2 regions of the Serratia sp. ID 25-353 genome follow, and region 1 is predicted to be linked to the other one. Evidence: predicted binding sites of a transcription regulator. Region 1 holds the regulator's gene; the other holds the start of a gene.
What was found. Region 1 encodes PhoB, which activates phosphate uptake and scavenging genes when phosphate is short. Its sites were predicted from a motif close to CTGTCATAAAACTGNCNNAT; they were not measured.
Positions count from the first base shown of each region.

Region 2: the regulator PhoB is predicted to act here: its motif matches at 2,050-2,069, upstream of ACYF6X_RS23695 (MIP/aquaporin family protein).

Region 1 covers NZ_CM139236.1:3,224,158-3,228,355, forward strand. Annotated here, with positions in the region: gene phoR (phosphate regulon sensor histidine kinase PhoR) at 1-1,213, opposite strand, end outside; gene phoB (phosphate response regulator transcription factor PhoB) at 1,238-1,927, opposite strand; gene sbcD (exonuclease subunit SbcD) at 2,143-3,375, shown strand; gene sbcC (exonuclease subunit SbcC) at 3,372-4,198, shown strand, end outside.
Region 2 covers NZ_CM139236.1:4,954,717-4,958,914, reverse strand. Annotated here, with positions in the region: gene glpK (glycerol kinase GlpK) at 1-990, opposite strand, end outside; gene ACYF6X_RS23695 (MIP/aquaporin family protein) at 1,033-1,878, opposite strand; gene zapB (septal ring assembly protein ZapB) at 2,403-2,642, shown strand; gene rraA (ribonuclease E activity regulator RraA) at 2,703-3,188, opposite strand; gene ACYF6X_RS23680 (1,4-dihydroxy-2-naphthoate polyprenyltransferase) at 3,264-4,181, opposite strand.

The DNA of each region.
Region 1 (4,198 bases):
GCCGCGCGTCGTGATGGCTGAGCGCGTGTTTGACGATCGCCAGCCCCAACCCGCTGCCGCCGGTTTGGCGCGAACGGGCCTTATCGACGCGGTAAAAACGCTCGGTCAGGCGCGGCAGGTGTTCGGCGGCGATGCCCGGCCCGTTGTCGCTGACCTGGAACTGCGCACCATGCGCCGTCTGCTGCCAACTCACTTCGATGTGGGTGCCCTTCGGCGTGTGATTGACCGCGTTGTACACCAGGTTAGACACCGCGCTGCGCAACTGATCTTCATTGCCGAACACGTTGAGCTGTTCGTTCACCCGGAAGCTGATCTCGTGATTGCCACCGCTCAACGATTGCGCCTCGCGCTGCAACACTCGCAGCATCAGCGGGATATCCACCCGCTCGTTCATGTCGACATTGGGCGCCGCCTCGATGCGCGACAGCGTCAGCAGCTGCTTGACCAGCCCGTCCATCCGACGGGTCTGTTCTTGCATGGTGCCGAGCGCCTTGCTGCGCAGCGAGCCGTCCTGCTCTTCGTCGCCCATCATCTCCAGGTAGCCCTGCAGCACCGTCAGCGGCGTGCGCAGTTCATGGCTGACGTTGGCGAAGAAGTTGCGCCGCGCGCCTTCCAGCTGGCGCATCTGGGTGACGTCGCGCGCCACCATCAGCAGCTGCCCTTCGGAATAAGGCATCACGCGGAATTCGACGTAGTGTTCGTTGTTCAGCTGCAGCGTCAGCGGGCGCGAGAACTCCTGCTGTTGCAGGTAGTGGCTGAATTCCGGATAACGCAGCAGGTTGAGGATGTGCTGGCCGTTGTCTTCCGGCCAGCGAAAGCCGAGCAGATGCTGCGCCAGCCCATTACACCAGAAGATGTTGCCTTCGACGGTGGTCATCACCACCGCATCAGGCAGCGATTCGGCCCCGCTGCGAAAGCGCTTGATCAGCAGCGCCAGCTCGCGCCGGCGGCGGCGATTGCGCTGCTGCATCTGATACAGGCCATAGAACAGCGGCTCCCAGCTCCAGCGGCCGGGTGGCGGCGTCATGCTGCGGTCAATCCACAGCCAATGGGAGAGTTTGAGCTGGTTGTAGAAATTCCACACCAGCGCAGCCAGCGCGGAGGCCAGCAGGAACCAGGGCAGATAACCGAAAATCAGCCCCAGCAGTAAGGCGGGCAGGCAAAAAAGAGCCAGCTCCAGAGCCAGCCTCTTCCACGACAGACGTTCTAACACGGCATATTCTCCAGCGCAGCGCGATCAGTAGCGCGTTGAGAACCGGTAGCCGGTGCCCCGAACGGTTTGAACCATTTTATCATGCCCACTGGTTTCTAACGCCTTGCGGAGCCGACGGATATGCACGTCAACGGTACGGTCTTCCACATAAACGTTAGTGCCCCAGACGTGATTAAGCAACTGCTCACGGCTATAAACCCGCTCCGGGTGGGTCATAAAGAAGTGCAGCAGCTTGAACTCGGTCGGCCCCATGTCCAGCGCCTGATCGTTAGCCATCACGCGGTGGGAGGACGGATCCAGACTCAGCCCTTGCATTTCAATCACTTCTTCCACCGCCATCGGTGAAATGCGGCGCATGACCGCCTTGATGCGCGCCACCAGCTCCTTGGGCGAGAACGGCTTAGTGATGTAATCATCCGCCCCCACTTCCAGGCCGCGCACGCGGTCTTCCTCTTCGCCGCGCGCGGTCAGCATCATGACCGGAATATCGCGGGTCAGCGCTTCGCGCTTCATATGTTTGATAAACTGAATGCCGGAACCGCCGGGCAACATCCAGTCGAGCAACACCAAATCAGGGAACGGCTCAGACAGGCGCGTCACGGCGCTGTCATAATCCTCGGCTTCCAACGGTTGGTAACCATTCTGTTCCAACACAAAGCACACCATCTCACGGATCGGCGCTTCGTCTTCCACCACCAGTATGCGTCTTGCCATCGTCAATCCTGCCAATGTGTTAGCGACTTTGCGGGCGCCATTATGCGTCAGTTTTGTGACACTTTTATGAAAAAAAGCGGCTGTTATAGGCAGTAAGCATAGCGATTATTTCCCGGCGCAAAGAAAAATCATTCCGTGGTCATCGCCATTGCGCCGGGACAGCCGCCGCCGCGGCCTTTATAATCATCGCCATTACCTTTGCATCCGGGAGTGTCATGCGCCTGATCCACACCTCTGACTGGCATCTTGGCCAGTACTTTTTCACCAAAAGCCGTGCCGCCGAACATCAGGCTTTTCTGAACTGGCTGATCGAACAGATCGAGCAGCAGCAGGTGGATGCGCTGATCGTCGCCGGGGATCTGTTCGATACCGGCTCGCCGCCCAGCTACGCCCGCGAGCTGTACAACCGCTTCGTGGTGGAACTGCAGCGCACCGGCTGCCAACTGGTGGTGTTGGGCGGCAACCACGACTCGGTAGCGACGCTGAACGAATCGCGGGAACTGCTCTCTTGCCTGAACACCACGGTGATCGCGAGTGCGCAGGGCTCCCTTGAGCAGCAGATCGTGGTGCTGAATCGGCGCGACGGCCAGCCGGGCGCGGTGCTGTGCGCCATTCCTTTTCTGCGGCCGCGCGATCTGCTCACCAGCCGCGCCGGCGAATCCGGCGCGCAGAAACAGCAGGCGCTGCAGGAAGCCATCGCCGAACATTACCAAGCGCTGTATCAGGCGGCCTGCGAACGCCGCGATCGGCTGGGCCTGCCGCTGCCGATCGTCGCCACCGGCCACCTGACCACCGTCGGCGTCACCACCTCCGACTCGGTGCGCGACATCTATATCGGCACCCTGGACGCCTTCCCGGCGCAGGCCTTCCCCCCTGCCGATTACATCGCGCTGGGCCACATTCACCGCGCGCAGAACGTCGCCAAGTCGGAACATATTCGCTATAGCGGCTCACCGATTCCGCTCAGCTTCGATGAACTGGGCAAAGCCAAAAGCGTCTTCCTGGTCGATTTCGCCGACGGCGCCCTGCAGCAGGTAGAGGCGTTAACGATCCCGCAGTTCCAGCCCATGCAACTGATCAAAGGCGATCTGGCCGAGATCGAACGGCAGCTGCAGCAATTTGCCGACTATGCCGGCGAGCTGCCGGTTTGGCTGGATATCGAAGTGGCGACGCAGGACTACCTCAGCGATATCCAGCGCCGCATCCAGCTGATGGCGGATGAGCTGCCGGTGGAAGTGGTGCTGCTGCGGCGCAGCAAAGAGCAACGCCGCCAGGCGATCGCGCAGCAGGACAAGGAAACGCTGAACGAGCTGAGCGTCAACGAGGTGTTCGAACGGCGCCTGGCGCAAGAGGCCGACATGCCCGAAGCGCGCCAACGGCGGATGCATCAACTGTTCCGCCAGGTAGTCGATGCGGTGCAGCACAATCTTGAGGAGCCCCACCCATGAAGATCCTCAGCCTGCGGTTAAAAAACCTCAACTCGCTGCAGGGCGAGTGGAAAATTGACTTCACCGCCGAGCCGTTCGCCAGCAACGGCCTGTTCGCCATTACCGGCCCGACCGGCGCGGGCAAAACCACCCTGCTGGACGCCATCTGCCTGGCGCTGTACCACCAGACGCCGCGTCTCAACGTCACGCCGAGCCAGAATGAACTGATGACCCGCCACACCGCCGAATCGCTGGCGGAGGTCGAATTTGAGGTTAAGGGCATCGGCTATCGCGCCTTCTGGAGCCAGCGCCGCGCCAAAAACGCGCCGGACGGCAATCTGCAGGCGCCGAAGGTCGAACTGGCGCGCCGCGAGGACGGTAAGATCCTGGCGGATAAGGTGCGCGATAAGCTGGAGATCACCGCCGCCATCACCGGGCTGGACTTCGGCCGCTTCACCAAATCGATGATGCTTTCTCAGGGGCAGTTCGCCGCGTTCCTCAACGCCGACGCCAACGATCGCGCCGAGCTGTTGGAAGAACTGACCGGCACCGAAATCTACGGGCGGCTGTCCGAACAGGTGTTCGAATCCCACAAGCAGGCCAAAACTGACCTGGATGCGTTGCACCAGCGCGCCAGCGGCATCGAGCTGCTGAACGATGAACAGCGCTACTCCCTGACTGAACGGCTAGCGGCGCTGAGCGCGCAGGAAAGCGCTCTCGGCAAGCAAACCCAGCAACAGCAACAGGCGCTGAGCTGGCTGCAGCAATGGCAGCGCCTCCAGCAACAGCAAAACGAGGGGCAACGGCGGCTGGAAACCGCCCAGCGCGAGCAGGCCGAGGCCGC
Region 2 (4,198 bases), 1.7 Mb from region 1:
GTCGGCGGCGTCGCTGATCAATTTCAGCTCGTCGCGCAGCCACTGGATAGACGCACCGCCGATGAACACCGCGCCTTCCAGCGCATAGTTCACTTCGCCGCGCGGGCCGCAGGCGATGGTGGTCAGCAGGCCGTTTTTCGAGCGCACCGCTTCTTTGCCGGTGTTCATCAGCAGGAAGCAGCCGGTGCCGTAGGTATTCTTCGCCATGCCCGGTTGAACGCACAGCTGGCCGTACAGCGCCGCCTGCTGGTCTCCGGCGATACCGGCGATAGGAATACGCGTGCCGCCCTTACCGCCGATGTTGGTCTGGCCGTATACCTCGGAGGAAGGACGGACTTTCGGCAGCATGGCGCGCGGGATATCCAGCACTTCCAGCATGCGCTCATCCCAGTCCAGCTCGTGGATGTTGAACATCATGGTGCGTGAGGCGTTGGTGTAATCGGTGACGTGTACGCGCCCCTGGGTCATTTTCCACACCAGCCAGGTATCGACGGTACCGAACAGCAGTTCGCCGCGCTTGGCGCGCTCGCGGGCGCCTTCGACGTTGTCCAGGATCCACTTCACCTTGGTGCCGGAGAAGTACGGGTCAACCACCAGGCCGGTGTTGTGACGGATGTACTCTTCCAGACCGTCGCGCTTGAGCTTCTCGCAGATGTCGGCGGTGCGGCGGCACTGCCAGACGATGGCGTTGTAAATCGGCTTGCCGGTCTCTTTTTCCCAGACGATGGTGGTTTCGCGCTGGTTGGTGATGCCGATGCCGGCGATCTGATCGGAACTGATGTCGGCTTTCGCCAGCACTTCTACCAGCGTCGAGCTTTGCGACGCCCAGATCTCCATCGGGTCGTGCTCAACCCAGCCGGCCTTTGGATAGATCTGCGGGAATTCGCGCTGCGATACCGCAACGATGTTGGCGTCGTGATCGAGCACGACGGCGCGTGAACTGGTGGTCCCTTGGTCGAGTGCGACAATGTATTTTTTTTCTACAGTCATGGTAATTATCCTGCTGTTGTTAACCGTTTAAAACTGCACCCATCACGCTTTGCGCTGCTGGGTCTTGGCATCAGGCTCTTCTTCCGTCACGCAGACGTCGCACGGCAGGTGGCGGCCAATCAGCGCGCGGTAACCGAAAGCGCCCAGGCCACAGCCGACGATAGGGGCGAAGATCGGCACCAGGAAGTACGGGATGTCGCGTGCGCCGGTGAAGGCGACTTTGCCCCAGCCGGCCAGGTAGGCGAACAGTTTCGGCCCGAAGTCGCGCGCCGGGTTCAACGCAAAGCCGGTCAATGGTCCCATGGAGGCGCCGATCACGGCAATCAGAATACCGATCAGCAGCGGCGCCAGCGGGCCGCGCGGAATGCCGTTGCCGTCGTCGGTCAGCGCCAGGATCAGGCACATCAGAATGGCGGCGATCACCATTTCTACCAGGAAGGCCTGGCCGACGGAGATGTGCGCGTTAGGGTAAGTCGAGAAGATGCTGGCCAGTTCGAGGCTTTCGTTGCTGCCGCGCACCATGTGGTGAGCCGCTTCGAAGTCGAAGAACAGGTTGTAGTACAGCCCATAGACCAGGGCGGCGGCGCAGAAGGCACCGGCGACCTGCGCAATGATGTAAGGCACCACTTTGCGCCCGTCGAAGCAGGCGAACAGCCACAGGGCGAGGGTGACCGCGGGGTTGAGATGCGCGCCGGAAATGGCGGCGGTCAGATAGATGGCCATGGCGACGCCCAGGCCCCAAATGATGCTGATTTCCCACTGGCCGAAGCTGGCGCCCGCCAGTTTCAGCGCGGCAACGCAGCCTACGCCAAAGAAGATCAGCAGCGCCGTGCCGAGGAACTCGGCGATGCACTGGCCTTTTAATGTCGGACTGGTGGTTTGGCTCATAATGTTGTTGTCCTGCAAAACGGCGGTTGTTGGTTTATAGGCTCAGTTGGGTATACATCCGGCCTATGGGCACAGTTTTTTTCATCTCGTCCAATTATTGAATAAGGACGTGATGTAAATTTATCGTTAACGAACATAAACGAGAAATAGCGAAATCAAAATGTGTGTGGCGCGTCATAAAATTGAGCGATTTCGCGTCGTTTAGTGTTCTTTCTGAGCCATAAAAGTGTGATCTGACCAGTGATTTGGCGAGGGTTGTTAACAACTCGCGGTGGCGGCGGCGGGGATTTTCAGTTTTTGCTGATGGCGGGGGCAGGAAAATTGCAACAGACTGCGCGATGATCCGGTATGTTGCTAGACAGGCGGAGACTGGCTACTTACAATCGTTTTTAACGAATCGAGACTGGCGCGCCTTCCGTAACGGCGCGCGTCACTGAGCGCGATGCAATATTCGCAGTAGCTGCAGCCGATGTTGCGGCCGCTACTTATAGATGTACGCCTTGCTATCATGAGGGGACTGAAGCATGTCATTTGAAGTATTTGAGAAACTGGAAGCAAAAGTACAGCAGGCGATTGATACCATCACCTTGTTGCAGATGGAAATTGAAGAGCTGAAAGACAAAAACAATTCTCTGTCGCAGGAAGTTCAGGCTGCCTCCGGCAACCACGAAGCGCTGGTGCGCGAAAACCAACAGCTGAAAGAAGAACAGCACGTATGGCAAGATCGCCTGCGCGCTCTGCTGGGCAAAATGGAAGAGGTCTGATTCCTCACGCCATGCAGCAACGAAAAGGGCGCCTCAGGCGCCCTTTTTCATGACCGAAAATCACTCGATGTCGAGCGGGTCTTCGGAGAGGATGATGCCGGTGTTGTCGGCATACAGGTGATCGCCGGAGAAGAAGGTGACGCCACCGAAGTTGACGCGGATATCGCTTTCGCCCACGCCTTCGCTCACGGCACCCACCGGGATCGCCGCCATCGCCTGAATGCCGATGTCGAGCTCTTCCAGATCGTCCACCTGACGCACCGCGCCGTACACCACGATGCCTTCCCATTCGTTCTGGGCGGCCAGGCGCGCCAGTTCGGCGTTGATCAGCGCCCGGCGTACCGACCCGCCGCCGTCGACCAACAGCACGCGGCCGCGGCCGTTTTCTTCAAGCAGATCGAACAACAGGCCGTTATCCTCAAAGCATTTCACCGTGGTGATCTGCCCGCCAAATGAAGTACGCCCGCCAAAATTGGAGAACAGAGGTTCAACAACGTTCACCTCTTCATGATAGATGTCGCAAAGTTCGGAAGTATCGTATTTCATAGGATTTTACGTCTGTTTGCCGCTGGAATGTTCAGTATATCCCTTTATTCGCCCTGTTGGCAAAATCATCAGTTTTTAACTGAGCGCCACGCCGATGGCGAACAGCAGGTTGGCCAGCAACGCCGCCTTGACCATGTGCTCCAGCATCGGCCGCATGCCGACCGGCGTCGGATCGCGCAGTACGCGCAGGCCGTGACGCACCAACAGCGGGATCGCCAGCACGAACAGCCAGCCCCACGGGCTGTGGAGATTGAACAGCGTAAACAGCGCGAAACACAGCACCGCGCCGCCGAGCAGCAGGGCATGGTAAATGCGCGCCTTGTGCGGGCCGAGACGCACCGCCAGCGTGTTCTTGCCGTTTTCGCGATCGCTCTCGATATCGCGCAGATTGTTGATGTTGAGCACCGCCGTCGCCAGCAGACCGCAGGCGGTGGCCGGCAGCATCACGACGCTGTCGAAGGTGTGCGTTTGCAGATAGTAGGTGCCGGCTACGCTCAGCCAGCCGAAGAACACCAGCACCGAGATGTCGCCCAGCCCCAAATACCCGTAGGGCTTGTTGCCGACGGTATAGGTGATGGCCGCCACGATAGACAGCCCGCCCAGCACCAGGAAGCCCACTACGTCGCTGGGTTGCTCGCAGGCGACGGCGATCAGCGAACAGCCGGCGAGGGCGATCAGCACCACCGTCACCACCAGCGCCCGTTTCATCTGCGCCTGGGTGATCATGCCTTTTTGCATGCCGCGCAAGGGCCCGATGCGATCTTCTTTGTCGCTGCCTTTGACCGCATCGCCGTAGTCGTTCGCCAGGTTGGAGAGGATCTGCAGCAGGCCGGCGGTCAACAGCGCCAGCAGCGCCACTTCAGGTTTCAGGCTGCCGTGCCAGGCGGCGATGGCCGAGCCGACCACGATGGAGGCAAAAGCCAACGGCAGGGTGCGGGGGCGTAGACTTTCCAGCCAGGCGGAGATCGGGGTGGTGGAGGTTGATGAGCTCATGTTTCGCTTCTGTGTCC